Regions from separate parts of the Lysinibacillus sp. G4S2 genome, predicted to be linked through region 1. Evidence: riboswitches for the same ligand, from Rfam matches in the RefSeq annotation. Region 1 holds a riboswitch; the other holds the start of a gene.
What was found. Region 1 has a riboswitch for cobalamin ahead of cobT (nicotinate-nucleotide--dimethylbenzimidazole phosphoribosyltransferase). Riboswitches for the same ligand answer to the same signal wherever they lie in the genome.
Positions count from the first base shown of each region.

Region 2: it holds a riboswitch for cobalamin, as region 1 does, so the genes downstream of both, QUF91_RS03550 (FecCD family ABC transporter permease) here and cobT (nicotinate-nucleotide--dimethylbenzimidazole phosphoribosyltransferase) in region 1, are expected to answer to the same signal.

Region 1 is NZ_JAUCFJ010000002.1:1,412,161-1,419,986, reverse strand. Features, by position in the region: gene QUF91_RS07170 (trimeric intracellular cation channel family protein) at 1-418, shown strand, start outside; gene cobT (nicotinate-nucleotide--dimethylbenzimidazole phosphoribosyltransferase) at 530-1,585, opposite strand; cobalamin riboswitch at 1,701-1,877, opposite strand; gene QUF91_RS07160 (ABC transporter permease) at 1,966-2,715, opposite strand; gene QUF91_RS07155 (ABC transporter ATP-binding protein) at 2,712-3,641, opposite strand; gene QUF91_RS07150 (hypothetical protein) at 3,656-3,913, opposite strand; gene QUF91_RS07145 (LuxR C-terminal-related transcriptional regulator) at 4,489-5,094, shown strand; gene QUF91_RS07140 (hypothetical protein) at 5,528-5,725, opposite strand; gene QUF91_RS07135 (EamA family transporter) at 5,753-5,968, opposite strand; gene QUF91_RS07130 (HEAT repeat domain-containing protein) at 6,321-6,749, shown strand; gene QUF91_RS07125 (M56 family metallopeptidase) at 7,127-7,826, opposite strand, start outside.
Region 2 is NZ_JAUCFJ010000002.1:651,128-658,953, forward strand. Features, by position in the region: gene QUF91_RS03520 (hypothetical protein) at 1-467, opposite strand, end outside; gene QUF91_RS03525 (hypothetical protein) at 398-799, opposite strand; gene QUF91_RS03530 (MerR family transcriptional regulator) at 980-1,369, shown strand; gene QUF91_RS03535 (class I adenylate-forming enzyme family protein) at 1,362-2,864, shown strand; gene QUF91_RS03540 (acyl-CoA dehydrogenase family protein) at 2,866-4,533, shown strand; gene QUF91_RS03545 (hypothetical protein) at 4,577-4,735, opposite strand; cobalamin riboswitch at 4,850-5,032, shown strand; gene QUF91_RS03550 (FecCD family ABC transporter permease) at 5,244-6,245, shown strand; gene QUF91_RS03555 (adenosylcobinamide amidohydrolase) at 6,242-7,714, shown strand; gene QUF91_RS03560 (cob(I)yrinic acid a,c-diamide adenosyltransferase) at 7,812-7,826, shown strand, end outside.

The DNA of each region.
Region 1 (7,826 bases):
GATGTTCCAAATTGCCATTGCAGCAATTACAATTTTTTTCTTATTTCCACATCGCCTCATTCAACATTGGCATCGCTGGGGCAATTTCACTGATGCTATTGGTTTATCAGCATTTGCGATTCAAGGTGCCCTCTATGCCGTGAAGCTCGACATGTCCATTAGTGCCGTTATTGTAGCTGCTGTCTTAACAGGGTCAGGTGGTGGAATTGTTCGAGATTTATTAGCTAGACGACAACCACTAGTCCTCCGTGATGAAGTCTATGGTGTTTGGGCAGCACTAGCCGGGCTTATCATCGGGCTTGAATTATTTTCAGGGGATTTCTTTTTATATGTATTATTTGGTGTAATTACAGCACTAAGAGTTCTTTCATATATGAAAAAATGGCGTTTACCGTTACGGAAGTTGCAGCGGGCATAGCCACGTTTCCTTACATCACTGCATAACAACAAGCCCAAATAGCTGTTATTTGGGCTTGTTTTTTTAATCCTGTAAATAAAAAACTTATTTGAGAACCTCATAATCTTTAAATTACTTTTCTAACAGCAGTATAGATTCCTCTAATGTAACCATGTTTTTCATCATGGAGCTTGCTGCATCCAAAATAGGAAAGGCTAAAGCTGCACCAGAGCCTTCGCCCAATCGCATATTCATCTGTAGCATCGGTTCAACCCCGAGCAATTCAGCTGCAATTTTAGCACCTGGTTCTTCGGAAGCATGAGAAGGAATGATATAGTCTTTTACTTTTGGTTCAAGTTCGTATGCAATAAGTGCAGCAATAGTAGAAATAAAGCCATCGATCACAACAGGTTTGCGATTGACAGCGGCAGCAAGTATAACCCCAGCCATAGCGCCTATTTCTAACCCACCAACTTTTGCAAGAATATCAATCGCATCGTCTCGATTTGGTTTATTTAATGCAATGGCATTGTGAATGACTGCTACTTTATGTGCCAGCCCCCCCGGTCCAACACCTGCACCGAATCCTGTTACTTCACTTGGATGACACTCATGAAGAACCGATAATATTGCAGCACTCGGTGTTGTATTAGCTATCCCCATTTCACCTGTCCCGAGTACATTGATCCCTTTTTTTATTTCCTCCGTAGCTACTTCAATTCCTACTTCAATTGATTGAATGGCTTCTTCCCTTGACATAGCAGGACCTTTTGCCATATTGTCCGTTCCGTATTTAATTTTTTTAATGATGACACCAGCATCAAGTGGAATATCCTCTTTAACACCAACGTCTACTGTGACAATTTTGGCATTTGTTATTTTCGCTACAGCGCAGACACCTGTTCCTCCTCTAGGAAAATTTAATGTTTGAAAGACCGTTACATTTTGCGGATTTGATGTTACCCCTTCATCATAAACACCATGATCTGCTGCACAGACAATAATTGCTTTGTTATCAATCGCAGGAAATAGTTCTCCAGTAATTCCTGATAGTTGCACAGCTAAAGACTCCAGTTTCCCCAAGCTTCCAGGAGGCTTGCTAAGCGCATCTATGTACTCCCTTGCTGTCTCCATCATTTTGTTATCGACACTTTGAATGTTTTGAATCGTTTGTTGTAATAATTGCATGAAAATTTCCCCTTTCTTTTTTGCCCTTGTTACTCGAAGATTGATCTAGAGAAAAAAATAAAAAGCCTGTAGTTTATTTCATAACAAATAAACTACAGACTTTTCCATCGTCTATAAAATACGAAGCAGTTAGGCAGGTCTCCTGGCTCAATTTCAACATTTCATAGAACCTTCCCAGAACATTGCTAGTGGCATTCTCTATGAAACTCCCTTTTACAGTGGTGGGACCGCTAAAGCTTTTCACTTTATTCCCTATTCTCCCGCAATGGGCACCTAAAGCTTTTATGCAATTATTTTAAATTTACGATAAAGTGTTTTTAGTGTCAATATTTAAAGTTGTTGAGCATTGTTGACATTTTGAAGTGAACGAATATACTTGATTATTCATATTTAAAAACTTTAACACAAAATACTAACGTAATTACTGCTATAGCAGTTAATACTGATAACTCGGTTAGATAAGTATTAAGATTTTGAGTCTCGAAGATAAGTGTTTTTCTTATAGCTTCAATAATATAATTAAGTGGATTAATATAAACAAATGGCATTAAAATTTTTGGCCACACGTCACTCGGGAAGAAAGTACCACCTAAAAAAATGAATACTAAATTTGAAAGATTCCCCATAGTTGTGGCATTTTTTGCGTTATTAGCATATATTCCGATTATTAAACCTACGCCTAATAAACTAAGACCACCCATTAATAACAACGGAATCAATAAAAGAGTATAAATAGAACTAAAATTTAATTGGACATTAAAAATAAAAACACTAATGCCCAATATAATAACTGTTTGTATAGCCATAATGAAAAGCTGTGTACTAAAAATTGATACCATTATTTTTGATGTAGAAATTGGAGTAACTTTAATTTTTTTAAAAATACCCCTTTCCCTATATGAAGCGATCATCACAGGTAAAGCTATTAGACCGATAGCTCCATAAGCCATTCCTAGAATACCTGGAAAGATATAGGTCATATATGACATACCATCTCTTGCCGCATCTTTTCCTGCTGTACCCATTAAAGCCATCATTAAAATAGGGAACACAGTACTCATAATAGCCGCTTGTTTATTTCTTAATTCCATTTTAAAAAATATAGAAGACAAATTCACAAAACTATTCATACTTTCAAAACACTTCCAGTCATATTTAAGAATACATCCTCTAAATTTGCTTTTTGAATATTAATACTAGTTGTTGTTATTCGTTTTTCATCTTCTAATTTATTTATATAATCTATCGTTTTTCTTATGTCTTTAGTGTATAAGTAAAAAAAGTCCTCTTCTTTTTTTATCGTTTCTACTGTCGGACAACTTTCTAAATACTGTACATCAGAATCTGCTATTAAACCTATTTTAATAAATGAATTTAAATTAGCATTTTCAATAATCTCTTCCGGTTTTCCCACAGTATATATACTCCCATTGTTAATAAAACATACATTATCACAGAGTGCCTCTACTTCTTCCATATAATGTGTTGTTAATATTATAGTTGTCCCTTCCTTTCTAATATCTTTTATAATATTCCACAAATCTTTTCTGGAGTTCGGATCTAACCCGGTTGTAGGTTCATCCAAAAACAAGACCTGAGGTTTATTCAAAATACTTAAAGCTATACTTACTCTTTGTTTTTGTCCTCCAGAAAGTTTATTAACATAAGATCTTTTATGTTCTTGCATATTTACTTTGTTTAATAGATCTTTAATTTCATTTTCAGTAATCTTCATGTTGTATAATATAGCAAAGAATTCAAACAATTCATCCACCCTAATATAATCAAAATAGGAATTTGACTGAAACTGTACACCTATGAGTGGTTTAATTTGATCTGAATCTTTTCTAACATCTAAACCATTAACAATTATGTTGCCGGTATAGCCATTTCTAACCCCTTGTACACATTCTAATAAAGTTGTTTTCCCCGCTCCGTTTGGTCCTAGTAAACCAAACACTTCATTGTGATTTATTGTTAAATTAATATTTTTCAGTATTTGTATATTAGAGTTATACGAAAAATACAAATCTTTTATTGATATTGCTTCATTCATATATAACACCTCTATTATGATAGAATGATTCGTTTCATTTTTGCATGATTCAATTTTTCATTAATAAATGCTTGCATGTCTTTAATATCAATCCTATCTAAAATTTGAAGCATTTCATCTAATGATAAATGATACCTTCCATTAACTCGCTCATTCCCTAAAAATAATAAAAAATCCTTATCATTTTCTAATATTTTATAAATTTTATGCTGTAAAAATTTTTTACTTTTCTCTAAATACTTACTCATAATTTTGATTTCTTTGCTGTCCATTTTCACCTTTTCATTAATATGTAAGATGTCCTTTGATATTGCACAAGATAGACCAGTAGATGCTGTATGCCCATATTAGTTCTTCATTATCTTTGCTAAAATAGGAAAGAAATACATTTGTAGCTGGGATATTAACATGATTGTTTTGAATTAATGAATAACCCTTGATCCAATAAACAATAAATTATTTACATCGCAAACCAACCAAGCTCTTAACTATTTATCTTCATTCAGTTGGTATTAGGACAACCCGAAAAGTACTATCCAACATTCATCTCACCAGCTATAAAGATGGGATTCTTCTGTTGCTGTCGCTTCACCACACTTGTATAATCACAATTTTGGTAATTATCTTTAAATTAAGATAATTACAACTGTAACAAATAGAATTAAAAAAAACATCCGTATTTCCCGCAAATATCTCATTTCTATCTATGTATATTTTCATAAAAATATAAGTGCTTTTTAAAAAACAACCTAGTTATTTACCAATAAATTAGAAAAAAGTAGATTAAAAGTTTCCGAAGTCTTTTGAACGGGTATAATATATAAATTAAATTTAAGGAGTGAGTAGGTTGAATATAAATGTGCTACTTGTAGATGATCGTCAATTACTATTAGAATGCTTATCAAATAGATTAAACAAAGAACCAACTATTCGCGTGGTAGGGGTCGTTTCTAATCCAGAATTTTTACTACATGAAATCATTGCTACCTCCCCTAATATTGTGCTAATGAATATTGGGATGAAATTAGTTAATGGCATTGACTTAACTGTTGAACTACTAAAAAATATGCCTCATTTACGAATCATCATTTTATCGAAGCATGATTATGCAGAATATATTCAAGCTGCCTATAATGCGGGAGCAAGTGCTTTTATGACCGAAGAAAAACCTATCCAAGAACTAATCTTCACCATTAAACAGGTATATTCAGGCCATAAACTGTTTCCTAAAATTGAAGTAATTAAGATAGATAAAATGCTTACCCCAAAAGAGTATGAAATTTTAAAATGGATTGCAGAGGATAAAACCAATTCAGAAATTAGTGAGGAAATGATGATAAGCATAAGAACAGTTGAATACCATATCTCATCAATCATTAGGAAATTAAACGTAGAATCTCGAGTAGGTGCTGTCGTAACAGCTATTAAGCGAGGGCTGCTAAGTATTAAATAGATACTTGTGTTTATTAACTGTTTTTTTCATCTTATGAGAGGTTAATTCATACTGCTAATAATTCACTAGTAGTAACGACACTAATATAAGCGTAGTAAAAATATACTCATCTGCGCGCAGTAGTATGAATATTCAGAAATAAATGTTAGTATAAATTTGTGGAACATATCATATAATGTACTTTTTAAGTTAACTTCAATTGTTTATTATAGGTGGTGTTATCTTGAAAAAAGAAATAAAAAAAGACCTGATAAAAGTAAAAGTGATATCTATTTTTGCTATAGGTACTATTTTAATTTATTTGATTCCTTGTCTCTTAAATTATTTTTTATAATATGACTGCCCCCTAAAAAGTAAGGAAAAACAAGAAGCCTTTTACATTCAAAGGCTTCTTATTTCTATCAAAATACATGAATCAATTTACTCATTGAATTCAGTGTTTATTAAAACAAGCAATAACGTTATCGATATTAGATGAACCTAATATAAAAACTCCATCAATACAAGCTGCAAAAAGTGGTACTGTACCAGTTCCACAAGCTCCGATGGAAGTTGCTGCTACAATTCTTGCCTCAACTAAGTCCACTAAGAGTATAGTTGAAGGGCAAAGTGCAACTTCTGCTATGTACAAATGCTTTCAGGAGCTTCTCGTTCGTTACTACTGTGATATATGCTTTGTTTTATCTATTTCACTCAAACATGTTGCACCGAGTAAAAGAATAGTTCCTATTATTTGTAGGGTCGTCATTTTTTCTCCTATAATCATTGTCAAAATCACTAATGATGTCAGTGGATCAATATAGCTTAAAATAGCTATACTTTGCCCTTTTAGATAACGCATTCCGAAACTCCATTTTGAAAGAAGATTGAACAAAATGGAGTTAACCTTTCTAACTAAGTATGAGATTTTTATAAAAAGTTTGAACAATTAGATGAGCGTTATTGAACTAAAGCACTCCGTTAGCCATCCATGAAGTTCAAAAATCAGCACTTCACCACAGAAAATGAAAGATGATTACGTTCTTTCATGGGAGTTTAATAAGAAAAGCAAATCTAATAAAGAATAGTACATACTTATGATACGGTTCACCTTAATGTAGTTAGTTTCCATTTTCTATATATTTCCTTACCAGCGATTCATCGCTATTTTCACCCAGACAACGTATAATAAGAGAAGCAGAAGAAGAATTCATTTTTCCTCTAGTTAAAAAAAGAGGTGCAATTACTTGAAACAGTTTGAAACAGCATTACCTGAGCAGTATGAAAAATTAAAAAAACAGGCCAATTATACGTCTAGCTGGCGAGAGCGTTTAGACGCAGTCGAAATGTTATCGGCTTATCAACATGACAAAATCATAGATTTATTAAAAAATCGTATGCAGCATGATACTGTCAACAAGGTGCAATTAGCAGCCTATGAAGCACTCGTGGCGTTTGGTGAGGATGTAGAGAAGCCATCACCTGCACGTTTTGATATTATCAAAGGCACAGACAAAATTTTCCTGAGGGTGAAAAAGAGCTTGCCAAAGGACCATACAGTGGCAGACTTTGCGGATAAACTAAAACGTATGCGTTTAGATGTCTTTGATGCGTATGAAGGCGACAAAGGTGTACAATTTATGAACTGGTTAGAGGAACGTTGGGCAAAACTATAATCAGTAGTTTTGCGATTTATGAAGGAAAGTCATTCTCTCCACTTGTGGAGGGAATGGCTTTTTCTTATCTTTCGTTGCGGTTCATCGAAACTAATATTAAATTGTATTACTTCTTTTCTTTGATCATCTATCTTTATTGTTTAATAAGAAATCCTATTAACTTTAAAGCTAATAGGATTTCTCATCAAACTTTATTTTAAAACCACACCAACAAAGTGGGAAGAAATTGAGTTTTATTATGAAAAAATGATGGAGTAAATGAAAACTAGTCCCGGATTTCAGGACTAGTCTTTGGAGCAACTTATTTATTCTTCATTTGTTGCGATTAAACGCTATTCCGTCGTACTATTTGATGCATCAGTAACAATAATTACATTTCATTTTTCGCCTTTATTTGTTGCGATTACATGTGGTTCCGTCGTACTATTTGAAGCCTCGGTAACAATAACTGCATTTCGTTCTTTGCCTTTATTTGTTGCGATTACATGTGGTTCCGTCGTACTATTTGAAGCCTCGGTAACAATAACTGCATTTCGTTCTTTGCCTTTATTTGTTGCAATTACATGTGGTTCCGTCGTACTATTTGAAGCATCAGTAACAATAACTGCATTTCGTTCTTTGCCTTTATTTGTTGCGATTACATGTGGTTCCGTCGTACTATTTGAAGCATCAGTAACAATAACTGCATTTCGTTCTTTGCCTTCTTTCAGCGTTGGTGGCTCTTGGCCAGTTGCCGCAAAGACGGTCATACCTCCAATGACTAATGTACACGCTAATACTGTTCCTAAAACCGACTTTTTCTTTAAGGTCATAATGGACACTATCCTTTCTTCAATCCCGTTTTTACTAAAATGATTACAAAGCGGCGTAACCGTATAGGTTTCATCTGCCATATTGATGAGAGATAGTGCATATGCTGACTTTGCCTTATCTCCAAACTGTCTAATAACCCTTTCGTCGCAAGACAATTCAATGTCTCTGTTTACTAAAAAATACATAAACCAAACTAATGGATTAAACCAATGCAAAGCTACCATAATCGTTAAAATTACTTTCCACAAAACGTCAAAACGTTTA
Region 2 (7,826 bases), 760 kb from region 1:
AGAACTACCAGGGCGACGGATAGAACTGCAAAGACGACGGAAAGAATCGCCAGAGCGACGGATAGAAACATCGAAGCGACGGATAGAATCCTTGGAGCGACGGAAAGAAGCTGAGGCGACGGATAGAATTGCAAGGGCGACGGAAAGAACCGCCAGAGCGACGGATAGAACTGTAAAGACGACGGAAAGAATCCTCGGAGCGACGGAAAGAAGCTGAGGTGACGGATAGAACTACCAGGGCGACGGATAGAACTGCAAAGACGACGGAAAGAATCGCCAGAGCGACGGATAGAAACATCGAAGCGACGGATAGAGTAGCCAAAGTCGTGGATAGAACCGCCAAAGCGACGGATAGAATCCTCGGAGCGACGGAAAGAAGCTGAGGCGACGGATAGAACTACCAGGGCGACGGAAAGAACCGCCAGAGCGACGGATAGAGTAGCCAAAGTCGTGGATAGAACCGCCAAAGCGACGGATAGAATCCTCGGAGCGACGGAAAGAAGCTGAGGCGACGGATAGAACTACCAGGGCGACGGAAAGAACCGCCAGAGCGACGGATAGAGTAGCCAAAGTCGTGGATAGAACCGCCAAAGCGACGGATAGAATCCTCGGAGCGACGGAAAGAAGCTGAGGCGACAGATAGAACTACCAGGGCGACGGAAAGAACCGCCAGAGCGACGGATAGAGTAGCCAAAGTCGTGGATAGCACCGCCAAAAAACGTGGATAGAACGGCCAAAAACGTGGATAGCCCCGCCAAAGCGACCTCAGAACCGCTGATTCGACAAATAGAATCCTCAACAAAGCGCAAGATAGCCCCGCCAAAGTGCCGGAAAGAACCCGCCCAGCATCGAATAAAACCCCTAAACCGATCAATTCATCTTCTTAAAACAATAATTTTCTGTAAATTTCAAATATCTTGTTGAAATTTACGTTAGCGTCAATGGTATACTGTTGGAAAATCGGAAGGCGATGATGATGTTGAAGACGATTCAAGAAGTGGCTAAGCAGTTTAATGTTTCAACACGGACGATTCGTTATTATGAGGAGCTTGGGCTGCTTCATCCTAATCGTTCATCTACTAATCAACGAACCTTTTCAAAAAAAGAGTTAGCGAAGCTTAAGCTTATTTTCCGAGGAAAGCGTTATGGTTTTTCACTTGAGGAGATTAAGGAAATGGTATTGCTGTTTGATTTTGATCGCACGGGTATTCAGCAATTGGAGCGTACAGTTGAATATGGGGAGCAAAAAATTCGAGAGATTGATAGTAAGATAGCAGAACTTACACAAATGAAAAATGAGTTGCAGCAATTACAAGGTGTGTTTACTGAAAAATTAGCGACTTTAAAGGGAGAGATGCACGATGAATAGTTCGAATTTGTTAGCACGTAATGCGCGAAAGTATCCAATGAGCGAAGCGGTTATTTGTCAAGGTAGACGAGTGACCTATCGTGATTTAGATGAGCAAGTGACGCGTTTTAGTCATGCTTTATTAGAGCAAGGTGTGGGACAAGGCGATAAAGTCATCATTTTTATGCCCAATGTTGTAGAGTTTGTTGTTAGCTATTTTGCAATTCAGCGTATTGGAGCTATTGTCGTTCCAGTAAATGCGAAATTTACGCTACAAGAGGTCGAGTATGTAGCGAACCATGCAGACGCTAAAGCTATTCTAGCCCATGCAGCAATTTTTGCAGCGGTGGAAAACATCACGGTAGTTCCTTTAAAAATCAAAACAGGGCAAGAGCATGCGGGTTGGCTAAACTATGAAACTCTTATTCAACATGCAAGCACTCAAACAATCGATTGCCAGTTGAATGAAGAGGATGTCTCAACGATTTTATATACATCGGGTACAACTGGAAAACCAAAGGGTGTGTTGTTTAGCTATCGCAATATATTAACGGTAGCACAAATGATTGCAGTAGAAATGGAAGTAAAGCCAGAAAGCCGAATCCTTCTCATGATGCCGTTGACGCATTCAGCTCCATTGCATTTATTTTTAATGGCAGGCGTACTTGTAGGCTCAACTATCGTGCTAACACCGACATTTACACCTGATTTGTTTATTGATTCAATCGAGCAGGAAAGGACAACACATTTCTTTGGTGCACCTGTCGCCTATTTGTTAACAGCCCAAATGCCAAGATTGCAAACAACAGATTTATCCTCGATGAAATGGTGGGCTTATGGTGGCGCACCGTTATCACAAAATGAAGTCCGACATTTACAAAAAGCTTTCAGAACAGAAAATTTAACCTGTGTCTATGGCTTAACAGAGGCTGGTCCAAACGGTTCAATATTGCTTGGTGAAGAGCATGCAACGAAGGCAGGAAGTATTGGTCGGCGTGCACCACTTGGAGCGGAGCTGCGTATTATTAACGATGACGGAGAAGATGTTCGTGTTGGTGAAGTAGGAGAAATTGTTTTACTTGGTGAAGGCAATATGCTGGGCTATTACAAGGATGAAATCGCAACAAAGGCTGCCTTTATAGATGGCTGGCTGAAAACAGGTGATTTAGCTCGCATAGATGAGGATGGTTATATTTGGATTGTTGATCGTAAGAAGGATGTTATTTTTTCAGGCGGTGTGAATATTTATCCGAAAGAAATCGAAGATAGAATTTTGAGCTATGACGGGATATTTGAAGTTGCTGTAATAGGTGTCCCACATCCGGAGTGGGGAGAAACGGTGAAGGCTGTCTATGCCACTAAAACAGAAATTGACGAAGACGAACTTAAAGCTTATTTAGAGGAGCATCTTGCTAAATATAAAATTCCACGCATGTTTGAGCGTGTGGAAGCGCTACCACGAAATGCATCAGGCAAAATATTAAAACAAACCTTGAAAGGACAAGAGGTGAGATAGCATGAAGGTTTTACAGCAGGCAGAAATGAAAACAACGAACTTTTTTAAAGATAACGACACACTTCATAAAGTTTTAGAAATGATGCTAGATAAAGAGTTTGCAGAATATGCAACACGTGAGCTAACAGATTTCGGTGAGCTTTGTGCTGGAGATATTGATGTGAGAGCCAAACATACGGATCGAGAGGGTGAACCTCGCTTACAAAGGTATAATGCATATGGTGAAGAAGTGTCAGAGGTCTGGGTTAATGATGGCTATAAAAAAACAATTGAAGAATCATACAATACGGGTATTGTTGGCTATGTGCATAAGGATATTCCGCAATTAGGTAGAAAGGGTAACTATGTGTATAGCTTTGCTCAAGGTTATATACTGTCCCATACAGAGCCAGGCTTTTACTGCCCTGTTACGTTAACAATGGCAACGGCTTATTTACTTGATCATTATGCGAGCGATGAGGTGAAGGAGCGTTTTTTACCACATGTTTGTGCAACAGGAGATACCGAGCTGTATGAGGGAGCTACATTTTTAACGGAGCGTCAAGGTGGTTCTGATGTTGGTGCGAACGTTGTAGAGGCAAGAAAAGACGGTAATCAGTATCGTTTATTTGGTGAGAAATATTTCGCGTCAAACGCAGGAATGTGTGGGGTTGCCATGGTACTGGCCCGTATGGAAGGGGCTCAAGCAGGCTCGAAAGGTTTAACTCTATTTGCGGTCCCGTGGCGCAATGAGGATGGCACTGTTAACAACCTCCGTATTCGACGTTTAAAGGATAAACTTGGTGTTAGAGCAGTACCTTCTGGTGAGGTGGAATTTGATGGTGCATTAGCTTATGTTGTCGGTGAGCCGAATAAAGGAATTTATTATATGTTGGAGGCACTTAATTTATCAAGAATTTGCAATGCTGTTGCTTCTATCGGCATTATGCGCCGTGGTTTTTTGGAGGCGAAGCACTATGTGACAAATCGTCATGCATTTGGCAAGCCTTTAACGCAATATCCTATGATTCAGGATACATTAGGGAACTTTGCTGCCAAGCTTCATGTAGAAGTTGCTACTGTTTTTGATCTAATTCAGCTTTACGATAAAGTAACAAGTGGACAGGGTAATGAACAGGACATCATTATGAATCGCTTAAATATTGCTATTATGAAAAAAGAAACGGCAGAGCAAGCGGTCCATTATGCAAGTGAAGCGATTGAATTACATGGAGGGAATGGCTATATTGAGGATTTCGTTACACCTCGCTTATTAAGAGATGCACAGGTGCTGACTGTGTGGGAGGGAACTGCTAATATTTTAGCATTAGAACTCATTCGTTTAGTAGATAAGTTTCAAGCGCATGAATTGTTTGTTCGTGTCATGGAGGAACGTCTAGAAAAACTAGCTGACAGTCCATTGCTTCAAATTGTAGAGGAGCAATTAGCAAAACTAGACTTGACATTGCGAACATTTAGCGGCTTAGATGAAGCAACGAAAACGTTTGAGGCAAAAAAGGTTGCAGAAAAAATGGCACATGTATATGAAAGTGTTGTAGCGATCGAATGGGCACATAAATTCGGCGGTAAATATGAAAAGCTAGCAGATATTTATTTAGAGAGCACATGGGCATTGCGAGAAATGGGTGCGCCAATGAAAACGGTTCAGTATTTTTCTGATATAGTTTAACTTCTTTCAGCGGGTGTCCAAATTCCTGCCGAAATAGAGGAACTTAGTCTAAAAACGCCACGTCTTGTGGTAACAACTGAGTGACCAACATCATGTTGCTGACGCTGCGCTTTCGCACAAAAAACAACTGTTGCTGACGCTGCACTTTCGCACAAAAAACATCATGTTGCTGACGCTGCACTAGCACTACGCTTTCGCACAAAAAAACATCATGTTGGTCTAAAGCCTCCGGACGCAATTATGCCGGGGCATAATTGATTTGATTAGAAGTTGTCTCGAATCGAGGCGACTTCTATTTTTTTCATGTATAATAAAATCAACTGAAAATTATAAAGGTTCTTTACTTATGTAAAGTGAAAAGGGAAATCGGTGTCATTCCGATGCGGTCCCGCCACTGTATGTGTGAGTTTTTTCAATTTGCGCCACTGAAAATTTCGGGAAGGCATGGAAAAGCGAATGGAACACGAGCCAGGAGACCTGCCTTTATAGAAAACACGTTACAGCCTACGAGGATAGGGTGGTAGATTTTGTAAAAGTATTTTTGTGCAAATTTGATCCCCTCATCTTTTTATGATGAGGGGTTATTTGTTTTGTATGATTGATGTCGATAAATTCACAATCGTAGGCGATAAAAGCTAAAATGCATCGATAAATCAGAAAAACAAGTTGTTAAATATAGGCACAGATTGACTAAGGGGGAGAGCCTTTAAATGAGTAGAACGTTTATAGCCTATGTAACAGCAATTACGCTTCTAATTATTAGCATCTGGTGTGGCGTAGCGATAGGCTCAGTTCATATTCCACTAGAAGTATTGTGGAATCAGGCGGCAGATGAAACAGCTGCCAATATTTTATGGAAAATTCGTTTACCTCGAGTTCTGCTGGCTGGACTTGTCGGGGCATCTCTTGCCATAGCAGGGGCAGCTTTTCAAGGCTTATTAAAAAATCCTTTGGCAGATCCTTATACGTTAGGTGTTTCCTCGGGTGCATCAGTTGGCGCAGTTATGACGATTTTCTTTAGTATATCAATTCCAGTAATAGGCAATTATGCATTGCCAATCTTCAGTATGATAGGTGCAATATTAACGATGGTAGCTGTCATGGGCTTTGCTAGAATAGTAGACCGCACGCTAAAAATGGAAACTCTTATTTTAACAGGGGTCATCTTTAGTTCATTTTTAGGCTCCTTGATTTCATTAATGATTGCATTATCTGGTGAGGAGCTACGACAAGTTATGGGATGGCTGCTCGGCTCAGTATCAATGCGAGGTTGGCCTTATGTTCAAATGATTATTCCGTTTGTGATAATTGGCTCAATCATGCTTTGGACACAAAGACGCGAGTTAAATGTTCTGTTATATGGAGAGGAACGCGCGAAGCATTTAGGTGTTAATGTTAAGCGTAGTAAATATATAATTTTGGTAGGCGGGTCAATGTTGACAGGAGCAGCAGTAGCGGTTTCTGGTACGATTGGTTTTGTTGGCTTAGTTGTACCACATATGACGCGGATGCTTTGGGGTTCAGATCACCGTCATTTATTGCCATTATCATTTTTAAATGGGGCAACTTTGCTCATTATTTGTGATTTAATAGCTCGAACAATTATTATGCCAAGAGAGCTACCGATTGGCGTAATTACTGCATTTATTGGCGCACCCGTTTTTTCTTATATTTTTTATAAGCAACGTAGAAGCAAGGGGGGACGGGCATGATTGTTGTTGAACATCTTTCTGGTGGCTATGAAGACGTGCCGATTGTCCAGGATATAAGTTTTTCCGTTGAAAAAGGAAAAATATTAGGGATTTTAGGCCCGAACGGTAGTGGAAAATCCACACTGTTAAAAGTAATGAGTGGCATACTACCAGCAACTGCAGGCACTATATTAGTAGACGGTAAAAATATTAGCAGTTATAATGCCCGTGCATTGGCAAAAAAAATGGCAGTGTTACCACAATTACATGCAAATGCCTTTTCAAACAGTGTACGTGAGGCGGTATCACTTGGACGTTATCCACATCAAACAGGCTTCTTTTCAAGCTGGACTGAACGCGATGAACAAGCGGTCCAACATGCGATGCTACAAACAGGTGTGAAACGCTATGAACAGACACCGATGGAATTTTTGTCGGGCGGTGAACAACAACGAGTTTTTGTTGCCCAAGCCCTTGCGCAAACGTCGGAAATATTACTGCTAGATGAGCCAACAAACCATCTCGATATTGCCCATCAACGTCAAATTTTAGATATGGTGCGAAAAGAAGCAATTGAATGTGGATTAACCGTTATTATGGTACTGCATGATATGAATTTAGCTGCCCTCTATTGTGATGAATTATTACTAATGGAAGGCGGAAGGATGCGAGCATTTGGGGCACCACATGAAGTATTAATCGCTTCGCAAATTGAAGACGTTTATCATGCGCGAGTAGCGACTTATGCACATCCTGAAATTCCAAAGCCTCAAATTACAATGATGCCGGCCTCAGTCGAACATCAGCAACGTGCTGTCATCGAAAAGGAAAATTTCACTGTTACGGATCATTACATTCAGCTTCAATCAGAGTTTCCGTTAAAAACGGTTTCCTCAGCAGTCCATAATCCGGGTATCGGTTGGTATGATTGCCTATTAAATCGCTCTGTACCAATAGATTATGTCATTAATGATGTAAAGAAAGAGGTCGCTGAATTTTTACAAAAGGAGCATTTTTCACCTACAAGTACAGTCGTTATGTTAACAGCTGTCCCAACAAATCTTGTAGCCATTAATGAATTTAAAGCTTCTTTTGGTAGCGTATTTGTTGCTGTTACGGCTGGTGTTGGTAATGCAGTGGATGTGTCACGAGCACATGAAAGACAGGATGAGCCATATATTGGTACTATAAATACATGGGTCATCGTAAATGGTTGCTTATCAGAGGAAGCGTTTTTCCAAGCAATGATGACAGCTAATGAGGCAAAAACAAAGGCATTGCAATCAGAAAATATTCGTGATGAGCTAAGTGGTACGATTGCAACAGGTACTGCTACAGATAGTTTATTAATTGCGGCGACACAAAAAGGGGAAGAAATGCAGTATGGTGGCCCAATTACGGATGTGGGCAAAATTATCGGTAAAGGTGTTTTTGAAACAACTGTACAGGCAATAAAAAATTATCTTCATTCAGCAGAGGGTTTTCTGTAGCGAAAGCGCAGTGTCAGCTACAGATGATTTATTGTAGCGTCAGCTATAATTACGCCAAAGTGAAATTGATAAAAATAAATTCTAGGAGATGAGAGAAATGAAGCTTTACACA